DNA from 3 places in the Shewanella sp. 10N.286.52.A9 genome. Region 3 is predicted to be linked to each of the others. Evidence: predicted binding sites of a transcription regulator. Region 3 holds the regulator's gene; each other region holds the start of a gene.
The links. Region 3 encodes NrdR, which represses ribonucleotide reductase genes. Its sites were predicted from a motif close to AAACACNANATNTNGTGTTT; they were not measured.

Region 1: a site for NrdR is predicted at 891-910, ahead of nrdA (class 1a ribonucleoside-diphosphate reductase subunit alpha). Genes of this name have one in related genera too.
Region 2: a site for NrdR is predicted at 2,185-2,204, ahead of nrdD (anaerobic ribonucleoside-triphosphate reductase). Genes of this name have one in related genera too.

What each region holds. Positions count from the first base shown of each region.
Region 1 is NZ_JBFRJQ010000004.1:7,130-10,966, forward strand. Features, by position in the region: gene AB4128_RS02580 (HAD family hydrolase) at 1-323, shown strand, start outside; gene nrdA (class 1a ribonucleoside-diphosphate reductase subunit alpha) at 1,115-3,403, shown strand; gene nrdB (class Ia ribonucleoside-diphosphate reductase subunit beta) at 3,460-3,837, shown strand, end outside.
Region 2 is NZ_JBFRJQ010000025.1:77,976-81,812, reverse strand. Features, by position in the region: gene nrdD (anaerobic ribonucleoside-triphosphate reductase) at 4-2,124, opposite strand; gene rssA (patatin-like phospholipase RssA) at 2,335-3,306, opposite strand; gene AB4128_RS16035 (DEAD/DEAH box helicase) at 3,439-3,837, shown strand, end outside.
Region 3 is NZ_JBFRJQ010000011.1:34,212-38,048, reverse strand. Features, by position in the region: gene glyA (serine hydroxymethyltransferase) at 111-1,367, shown strand; gene nrdR (transcriptional regulator NrdR) at 1,544-1,993, shown strand; gene ribD (bifunctional diaminohydroxyphosphoribosylaminopyrimidine deaminase/5-amino-6-(5-phosphoribosylamino)uracil reductase RibD) at 2,064-3,203, shown strand; gene AB4128_RS09870 (riboflavin synthase) at 3,290-3,837, shown strand, end outside.

The DNA.
Region 1 (3,837 bases), on a different contig from region 3:
ATAAACAAGCAAAGTTTACTCGTCCGTTAATTGATGCTTTAGGGCTAACTGAACGTTTAACAAGTATCGTTAGTGGCGACTCTACCCTTTACCCTAAACCTCACACTGCCCCTATGTTATTAGCAGCTCAGCAAATTAACTGTGCGCCTGCAAATATATTGTACCTAGGTGATGCTGAGCGTGATCTAGTCGCAGCCAATAATGCGGGCATGATTGGCGGCACTGCCATGTGGGGATACCTTTCGGACGATGACCAGCCAGACTTATGGCCAAGTAAAATTGTATTTAACACAGTTAACGATTTACACCAATTTTTTGAATAACAAGAACAACTAAAACAGTACTCTTCATAAATTCAATGCTGATATGTAAATCTTAATGTAATGATGCAAAAGTGATTGGTAAATTGATGCTTCAGATTTCAGAATTGAAGCATCATTTCAATGACTCACTTTCGATACTTATCAGCAAACCTTTAATACACTCGCGATAGATTTTCTTTACTATCGGCATTTCTGTTACTTCACTTTTTATCTCACTGTTCTAAGGATAACAGTAGTCAATTTAGTGTAATGAACTCATCACTGACACTGTACTTTGACTCATAAATCCGAATGGAAACTCATTGTTTCATTTTACATTCAAACATCACAAAAAAAATCAAACTATTTTTATATTAAAACAATCGATCGCTGAATATTTTAGCGATCAATCCAATCACGTTAACTGTCTAAAAAAACAACGTCACGAGAAATTCAAAGGCTATTTTGCGTTAGCAGGTTAGCTTTTACTAACTTGAATGACTATCCATAAGATATCCACAACTTATTAATTAAAATCCTACTTGCAAATGGTGACCAACCTCACTATCTTGTATGTTAGTTTTTATAAAACACCATATCTTGTGTGTGACATCAATACGAGGCACTAGCGATAAAAGCGCAGTATCTCGCTGTAACACTAGTATTTTTATCAATATTAGTTTGTTAAATGAATTTGGATGATCAACTTACAAGGGACGTATTGTGATTTATTGGCGATCGTAACGTAGTCGATAAAAAAAGATCCAATGAATAAATTACACCAATAAATATCGAATCAAGGCCTCTTTTTAATGAACAGCAATATGACAGTCACTAAACGCAGTGGCGAACGCGAAACAATCGATTTAGATAAAATCCATCGCGTAATCGAGTGGGCAGCCAAAGGCTTAAACAACGTATCAGTTTCAGAAGTAGAATTACGTTCTCACTTACAGTTTTTTGAAGGCATTCCTACAGAGGCTATTCACGAAACAATCATCAAAGCAGCAGCTGACTTAATCTCTCCAGAGTCACCAGATTACCAATTTCTTGCTGCGCGTTTAGCTGTTTTTCATCTGCGTAAAAAAGCCTTCGGTCAATTCGAGCCTCCAAAATTAATTGATCAAGTCAATCGTTTGGTTGAGTTGGGTAAGTACGACAAGCACATTATCGAAGATTACACAGCAGAAGAGTTAACTATCTTAGATAGCTACATCGACCACTGGCGTGACATGGACTTCTCATATGCTGCTGTTAAGCAACTCGAAGGGAAATACTTAGTTCAAAACCGAGTGACTAATGAAATTTACGAAAGTGCACAGTTTCTCTACATCTTGGTAGCTGCTTGCTTATTTGCTAAGTATCCAAAAGAAACACGCCTTGACTACATTAAGCGTTTCTACGATGCCGTATCGACATTTAAAATTTCACTTCCAACGCCAATCATGGCTGGTGTGCGCACCCCTACTCGTCAATTCAGTTCGTGCGTATTAATTGAATGTGACGATAGCCTTGATTCAATTAATGCGACTGCATCTTCAATTGTAAAATACGTAAGTCAACGTGCGGGTATTGGTATTAACGCAGGCCGTATTCGAGCTTTAGGTAGCCCAATCCGAGGCGGTGAAGCATTCCACACTGGTTGCTTACCGTTTTATAAATATTTCCAAACTGCGGTAAAGTCTTGCTCACAAGGCGGAGTTCGTGGCGGCGCAGCGACATTATTTTACCCATTATGGCACTTAGAGGTTGAATCACTTCTTGTCCTTAAAAATAACCGTGGTGTAGAAGATAACCGTGTTCGTCATTTAGATTACGGCGTGCAATTAAACAAATTGATGTACCAACGCTTAATTAAGTCTGAAAATATTAGCTTATTTAGCCCATCTGATGTACCTGGTTTATACGATGCATTCTTCGCTGACCAAGTAGAGTTTGAGCGCCTATATCTTCAATACGAAGCGGATAGCAGCATTCGTCGTAAAGAGATTAAAGCCGTTGAATTATTTTCATTAATGATGCAAGAACGAGCATCAACTGGCCGAATCTATATTCAAAATGTTGATCACTGTAATACTCATAGTCCATTTGACCCGCAAGTAGCGCCAATTAAACAGTCTAACCTTTGTTTAGAAATCGCATTACCAACTAAGCCGATGCGTAACATTGAAGATCCTAATGGTGAAATTGCATTATGTACTTTATCAGCGCTTAACTTGGGTGCTATCAAAGACTTATCGGAATTAGAACCGCTTGCAGATCTAGCAGTTCGTGCATTAGATAATTTACTTGATTATCAAGATTACCCAATTATCTCTGCTCAACTGGGTTCTATGAACCGTAGAACGCTAGGTATAGGCGTTATTAACTTCGCAAATTACCTTGCGAAAAATGGCATGAAATATTCTGATGGCTCTGGTAATAACTTAACCCATAAGACGTTTGAAGCGATTCAGTTCTACTTACTTAAAGCTTCTATGAACCTAGCAAAAGAGCAAGGTGCATGTCCTTTATTTAATGAAACGACTTACGCTGAAGGTGTTTTACCAATTGACACATATAAGCGTGATTTAGATAAAATCTGTGATGAACCATTACATATGGATTGGGAAGGATTACGTAGTGACATTAAAACTCACGGCTTACGTAACTCTACTCTATCAGCATTAATGCCATCAGAAACGTCTTCGCAAATTTCTAACGCAACAAATGGCATCGAGCCACCACGTGGCTTAATCAGCGTTAAAGCAAGTAAAGATGGGCAATTAAAGCAAGTTGTTCCTGACTTTGATGAGCTAAAACATCAATATGAATTGCTGTGGAATATGCCAAATAATGATGGTTATTTACAGCTCGTTGGTATCATGCAAAAATTCGTCGACCAAGCAATTTCGGCTAATACTAACTACGATCCAACACGTTTTGACGGTCAAAAAGTACCGATGAAAACCTTGCTGAAAGATCTATTAACAGCCTATAAACTTGGTGTTAAAACACTTTACTATCACAACACCCGTGATGGTGCATCAGACAACCTTGACGACATTACCGTCGTTGAGAAAGAAGATGATGGCTGTGCAGGCGGCGCTTGTAAGATTTAATTCAACAATTTGCATTTAAATGCGGGGACTTATCCCCGCTTTTTTAGGATATATAAATGACTTATTCTACTTTTTGTCAAACACCAAATAATCCGATGAACGAACCTATGTTCATGGGACAGTCAGTTAACGTTGCTCGTTATGATCAACAAAAATATGAAGTTTTTGAAAAGCTAATTGAAAAGCAATTATCTTTTTTCTGGCGCCCAGAAGAAGTAGACGTAAGCAAAGACAAAATTGATTACCAAGGTTTACCAGAACATGAAAAACACATTTTCATTTCAAACCTTAAGTACCAAACATTATTAGATTCTATTCAAGGTCGCTCACCGAATGTGGCGTTATTACCGTTAGTATCGTTACCTGAATTAGAAACATGGATTGAAACTTGGTCTTTTTCAGAAACAATTCACTCGCGTTCTTATACCCACATT
Region 2 (3,837 bases), on a different contig from region 3:
GTACTAGATATGTTTAACGCGGCGTTTTACTTCTTCTTGCTTACCATGGTTAAACGGTCTGGCATCTGGGCTACCTAAGTAACCACATACTCGACGAGTTACTGACACTCTACTTGGCTCATGGTTGCCACATTTAGGACAGACAAAGCCTTTACTTGTACAGTTAAACTCACCAACAAAGCCACAATCATAACATTCATCAATAGGTGTATTGGTACCGTAGTATGGCACTCGGCTATAGCTGTAATCCCAAACGTTTTCTAATGCTTCAACGTTATGTTGCATGTTAGGGAACTCGCCATAACAAATAAATCCACCGTTTGTTAGCTCAGGATATGGCAATTCAAAGTCAATTTTATCGTATGGGTTTACTTTCTTTTCCACATCTAAATGGAAACTATTGGTGTAATAGCCTTTATCTGTCACACCTTCAACCACACCAAACTGTTTTGCATCCAACTGGCAAAAACGGCTGCATAGATTTTCGCTTGGCGTGCTGTATAAACTAAAGCCATAACCTGTTTCAGCCTTCCACGACTCCGTGGCACGCTTCATAACATTAATAATTTCAACGGCTTTAGTACGCAGTAGCTCACTATCAAATACATGCTCTTCTGTGCCGTAAAGAGCATTAATTGTCTCATGAAGTCCGATATAACCTAATGAAATAGACGCACGACCATTTTTGAAGATTTCAGAAATATCATCATCAGCTTTTAAACGAACACCACATGCGCCTTCCATATATAAGATTGGCGCTACGCGGGCTTTAACACCGACAAGACGAGCAATACGAGTATCTAACGCTTTACGTGCTAAAGTCATTCTCTCATCAAGTAATGCAAAGAAGGCTTTTTCATCGCCTTTAGCTTCGATTGCGATTCTAGGTAAGTTAAGGCTAACCACACCTAAATTATTACGGCCTTCATGAATTAACTCGCCATTCTCTTCATATGTACCTAAGAAAGAGCGACAGCCCATTGGCGTTTTAAACGAACCAGTAACACGTTCAACTTGCTCGTAATTTAAAATATCAGGGTACATGCGCATCGTGGCACATTCTAAAGCCAACTTTTTAATATCGTAATTACTGTCAGCCGCTTTATGGTTAACGCCATCACGAATAGCAAATACAAGTTTTGGGAACACCGCGGTTTTACGGTTTTTACCAAGGCCTGCCATACGTACTGTTAGTATCGACTTTTGAATTAAGCGTGACTCCCAGCTGGTACCTAGACCAAAACCAAACGTCACAAACGGAGTCTGTCCATTAGCAGTGTGCAGAGTGTTCACTTCATATTCTAATGACTGGAATGCGTCATGACATTCTTTTTCAGTTTGCGCCATAGCAAATGCTTCCACATCGCTCACGCCCCACTCTTTACCAATCACCAGTTGTTTCTGGTAACTCTTTTGCACAAATTCCGCTAACACTTCATCGATACGGTTAATCGTTGTGCCGCCGTAAATATGGCTAGCAACTTGGGCAATAATCTGTGCAGTGACCGCTGTGGCAGTTGAAATTGATTTTGGTGTATCAATTTCGGCATTACCCATTTTAAAGCCATGGGTCATCATGCCTGCTAAATCAATTAACATGCAGTTAAACATCGGGAAGAAAGGCGCATAATCTAAATCATGATAATGCAGTTGACCCGATTCATGAGCAGCTACAATGTCTTTTGGTAACAAGTGTGATTTAGCATAATGCTTGGCTACAATACCCGCGAGTAAGTCGCGTTGTGTAGGAATAACTTTAGCGTCTTTATTGGCATTTTCGTTCAGAATTGAGCTATCACTTTGCTCAACTAACCCACGAATTTCACAGTTAAGTTTACTTTTTGCTTCACGGCAAATATCACGATCGTGACGGTATTCAATATAATGACGTGCAACCTCTTTATGAGGCCCTTCCATTAATAGATTTTCCACTAAATCTTGTAAATGGTGAATTTGTACTTCTTCTTCGTTCGCGACTTGATTTCGGATTACACCCGCAATGGTAGCGGCGTAATCAACATCAGCATGACCTGTAGCCGTCGCCATAGCAGCAACGATGGCATCCCTAATTCTAGACTCATCAAATACAGTCCGACAACCGTCCCTTTTAATTACTACAGGCATTACTTTTACTCCATTTATGCACAGGATATAAACACTATATATCCACAACAAGAAACCAATAAACACTAGATATGGTGTATTAAGCTATAACGAAGACTAGAAATCTATGATCTGGATCATAGTTTGATGAGGGGAAGTGAAATGAAAAATATTACTGCCAAGCTCTGCACTATTTGGCAAAACAGAGCTTGACCGAGTAATTGAAAAACGTTATCGCCCTAAAGCAGAGTTGATTAAATGAGCAGTTTGACGCACAGACTGCCTGCCAGCTTCAATGGCTTCTGCCGCACGATGAAACTCCATGGTGCCAATATCAGCAAGCTGTGGAACTAAGCAAACATCAGGTGGATCGCCCATCAGTCTTGCACGTTTATGGCGCTGCTCCAGAATATCCATTGACTGAGACATCACTGCAATCATGCCTGGATGGGATTTAGTCGACATCGAAAACTTCTCTGAAAAGCTAGCAATGTACTCTTTACCTTTACCCAGAATATCCATAAAAGCAGAGTCTGGCTCTTTGGCTTCTTGTTGTTGTTTTTCTAACGCTGTAGGAGCACGGCTTTTCATCTGTTGTGGCAACATATGCATACTGTTACGGCGATGGCCGTTTAAATCAACAGCAATGACCACATCAACTCCCATCGCGCGGCACATTGATACTGGAACAGGATTCACCACAGCGCCGTCGACTAGCCATCTGTCTTCTAGTTGAACAGGTGGTAAAAACCCTGGCATTGAACATGATGCTCTAACAGCGTGTCGTAAATCCCCTTCTTTAAACCAAATTTCTTGTCCGGAGTATAAATCTGTTGCCACCGCTGAGAATGGTTTTTTCAGTTGTTCAATTTTTAGCTCACCAATTCGGCCAGCCAGCACATCAAAAACTTTTTCACCGCTTATCAGCCCGCCTTTACGCCAGCTTAAATCCATCAGACCTAAAACATCCCAACTGGAAAAACCACGCACCCACGCTTCTAGCTCATCAAGATGATCATTGGCATACGCTGCACCTACCAATGCACCAACTGAACATCCTGCAATTTTATCTGGATGTATTCCCATTTCAGCCAGTTCTTTCAACACACCGATATGGGCCCAACCTTTAGCTGCGCCACTACCCAGTGCCACACCGACTCTTAATGGTTTATTCACCGCAGGCTCATTTTCATGCTCCGACATCTTTTACATCCCTTGTAGCTTAATTTGACTCAATTAATCTTATAAACTCAGCATAACTGAGCCTTTAGCTGTTGGCTATCGCCTAGCATACACGTTATAATATCTGGCTATCATTTTTTAGGGGATTTACCTTTGTTATTTACCGATTTTTCTTTAGACAAACGCTTACTTGAAAGTCTAAAGCATATGGGCATTTCTGAGCCAACCGAAATTCAGCAGCAAGCCCTGCCAATTGCCTTAGCAGGTAAAGATTTAATGGCATCTTCAAAAACCGGTTCAGGTAAAACCTTGGCGTTTTTGTTACCCGCACTTCAGCGTGTTATTTCAACAAAAGCGCTTTCTAAAAAAGACCCTCGTGTGTTGATATTACTACCGACAAGGGAATTGGCTCAGCAAGTATACGGTCAATTACGTTTATTAGTGGCAAATACCCAGTATAAAGCGGTCAGTATTTTAGGAGGGGAAAACTTTAATGATCAAGCTAAATCGTTATCTCGTGATCCTCACTTTATTGTGGCTACACCCGGGCGT
Region 3 (3,837 bases):
AAGATAATTTCCAATGAAATTCATGTTCTAAATGCTGGGATTGTGACGCAGAGCAGAGTAGAATACCGCGCAACCCTATATATATATAAGAACTGCTGTTGGAGACACCAATGCTAAAGAAAGCTATGAATATCGCGGATTACGATCCACAACTGTTTCAAGCCATTGAAGATGAGACTCGTCGCCAAGAAGAGCACATTGAATTAATCGCATCAGAAAATTATACCAGCCCACGTGTTCTTGAAGCACAAGGTTCTCAGTTAACCAATAAGTACGCAGAGGGTTACCCTGGTAAGCGTTACTATGGTGGTTGTGAGCATGTTGATATTGCTGAAGAATTAGCTATTTCACGTGCTAAAGAGTTGTTCGGCGCAACTTACGCTAACGTTCAGCCGCATTCTGGTTCTCAGGCAAACTCAGCTGTTTTCATGGCGCTTTTACAAGGTGGTGACACCGTTTTAGGTATGAGCCTGGCACACGGTGGTCACTTGACTCACGGGTCTCATGTGAGCTTTTCAGGCAAATTATACAATGCGGTTCAGTACGGTATTGATGAAACGACTGGCAAAATCGATTATGCAGAAGTAGAGCGTTTAGCTGTTGAACATAAGCCTAAAATGATTATTGCTGGTTTCTCTGCATATTCAGGTATCATCGATTGGGGTAAATTCCGCGAAATCGCTGACAAAGTAGGTGCTTACTTATTTGTTGATATGGCCCACGTTGCTGGTCTTGTTGCTGCTGGTATCTATCCGAACCCGTTACCACATGCACACGTAGTGACAACGACGACACACAAAACACTTGCCGGTCCTCGTGGTGGATTAATTTTATCTGCATCAAACGATGAAGATATCTATAAAAAATTAAACTCAGCAGTATTCCCTGGCGGCCAAGGTGGTCCATTAATGCACGTTATTGCAGCTAAAGCCGTTGCATTTAAAGAAGCATTAGATCCAGAGTTTACGACTTACCAAGAGCAAGTTGTTGCCAACGCTAAAGTGATGGCTAAAACCTTTATCGAACGTGGCTATGATGTGGTATCTGGCGGTACTGATAACCACTTATTCCTGCTTGATTTAATCAGCAAAGATATGACTGGTAAAGATGCTGATGCTGCCTTAGGCAAAGCTAACATCACAGTGAACAAAAACTCGGTGCCAAATGATCCACGTTCACCGTTTGTGACTTCAGGTTTACGTATTGGTTCTCCTGCAATTACACGCCGTGGTTTTACTGAAACTGAATCAGTTGAGTTAACCAACTGGATGTGTGATGTACTTGACGATATTAATAATGAAGCCACGATTGAGCGTGTGAAGAATCAAGTGCTTGAATTATGTGCTAAATTCCCTGTTTACGGTTAATACCTTTCAAGTATTCTGTAACAGGAACGTGATTGAGTAAGACTGGCTTTATTCAATTTATCTTCGCAGGATAATCTTATCGATAAGGTTAACCTTATAAAGTAAATAGGATAAACTTTAATGGCTGTAAGTACCGAGTACTTACAGCCATTTTCTTTTTAATTTCAGGAGCGAATATGCATTGCCCATTTTGTAGCGCGACAGATACTAAAGTGATTGACTCTCGACTTGTGGCTGATGGCCACCAAGTACGTCGTCGCCGGGAATGTACAGAGTGCCATGAACGCTTTACAACCTTTGAAGGTGCTGAGCTGGTGATGCCTAGAGTGATCAAACAAGATGGCACTCGTCAGCCATTTGATGAAGAGAAACTTCGTGGCGGTATGCTCAGAGCAGTTGAAAAACGCCCTGTTTCTATGGATCAAATTGAGCAAGCATTAACAAAAATAAAATCCACGCTTCGTGCAACAGGCGAACGAGAAATTGACTCTGCTATGATCGGTAACTTAATGATGGAGCAGTTAATGGTGCTTGATAAGGTTGCCTATATTCGCTTTGCTTCTGTTTACCGTGCATTTGAAGATGTGTCTCAATTTGGTGAAGCAATCGCTAAGTTACAAAAGTAACCGTATTATCATTACTTGCCGCTAGCAAAATATTGCTTTTTATCGTTTTGGTGCAATCAAGAAGGTTTTTATGTCTCAGTGGTCTATCCTTGATATTTCAATGATGAGTCTGGCAATTTCATTAGCAGAAAAAGGACGTTATACAACTCGGCCTAATCCAAACGTAGGCTGTGTGATTGCCGTTGGCGAGCAGATTATTGGTCAAGGTTATCATATTAAAGCGGGTGGCCCGCACGCTGAAATTCACGCTTTAAATGCAGTACAAACCAATCAGCAGCAAGATAAATTAAGCCAAGCCACTGCCTATGTCACCCTTGAGCCTTGCAGTCATTATGGCCGAACCCCTCCTTGTGCATTAGCGTTAATAAATGCTGGGATAAAAAGGGTTGTTATTGCTGAGGTTGATGCCAACCCGCAAGTGGCAGGTAATGGTATTCGAATGCTACAAGAAGCGGGAATTGAGGTTGAAGTCGGATTATTAACCGAGCAAGCCAAACAACTTAATCTTGGGTTTACTAAGCGAATGCTCACAGGCTTGCCACTTGTTACCATTAAGCTTGCTGCCAGTATTGATGGCAAAACGGCATTGTCTAATGGGGTGTCTAAATGGATTACAGGACCTGAAGCCCGAGCGGATGTACAAAAGTTACGTGCTCGACAATGTGCCATTATAACTGGTGTAGAAACGGTACTTGCTGACAACCCTTCGATGAATGTCCGTTATGAAGAATTAGGCAGTGTAAAAGAGCATTTAGCAGAAAGTGAAATTAAACAACCATTAAGGGTTATTCTAGATAGTAAAGCTAGGCTAACAAATGACTTTACACTGTTTGAAATAGCGTCTCCTATACTGTTGGTTTCATGTGTGGAATACCCCGCAGAAGTGAGAGAAAGATTTAACAATCATGTTAGTTGTATCACTATTGGTGCAAATGATGATGGACGCGTTGATTTACATGCGTTATTTACTTATTTAGGTAAGCAATGCAATACGGTTCTCGTAGAGGCTGGAGCAACATTAGCGGGTAGCGTCATCAAACAAGGCTTAGGTGATGAATTGTATTTATATCAAGCGATGAAGTTACTGGGTAGCCAAGGTCGTAATTTAGTCCAGCTTGATGATTACCAAGCCATGTCAGATATCCCTAAAATACAACTTAACGATACGCGTCGAGTCGGTGCAGATCTAAGAATGATATTTGCTCTATAAGCAACAAGATTTTTTGCCATTATTTAAACGGTATTAGGCAACGAACACTGTTAAATAATATTGAATAAGATAACAAGTGAGTATTTATGTTTACCGGCATTATTGAAGCCCTAGGCACATTAAGAAAAATTGATCGCAAAGGCGATGATATTCGTTTAAATGTTGCAAGTGGTAGTTTGGATTTATCTGATGTCAAACTAGGAGATAGTATTGCAACCAATGGCGTGTGCTTAACGGTTGTACAATGTCTACCTGATGGTTATGTTGCAGATATTTCAGCTGAAACTGTCGCACTAACTGGTTTTGCTGATTATAAAGTCGGACAAAAGGTTAACCTTGAAAAAGCGGTGATGCCAACGACGCGTTTAGGCGGCCATATGGTAAGCGGGCATGTTGATGGTATTGCAAGAGTTGAGCAACGAAATGTGCGCGGAAAAGCCATCGAGTTTTGGTTACTCGCACCTGAAGACTTATCTCGATATATCGCTCATAAAGGCTCAATAACCATTGACGGAGTTAGCTTAACAGTTAACGAAATTGATGGGCATCGTTTTAGGTTAACGATTGTGCCACATACAGCCGAAGAAACGACCTTGTTGGCTTTGCAAGCCGGCAGTAAGGTCAATATTGAAGT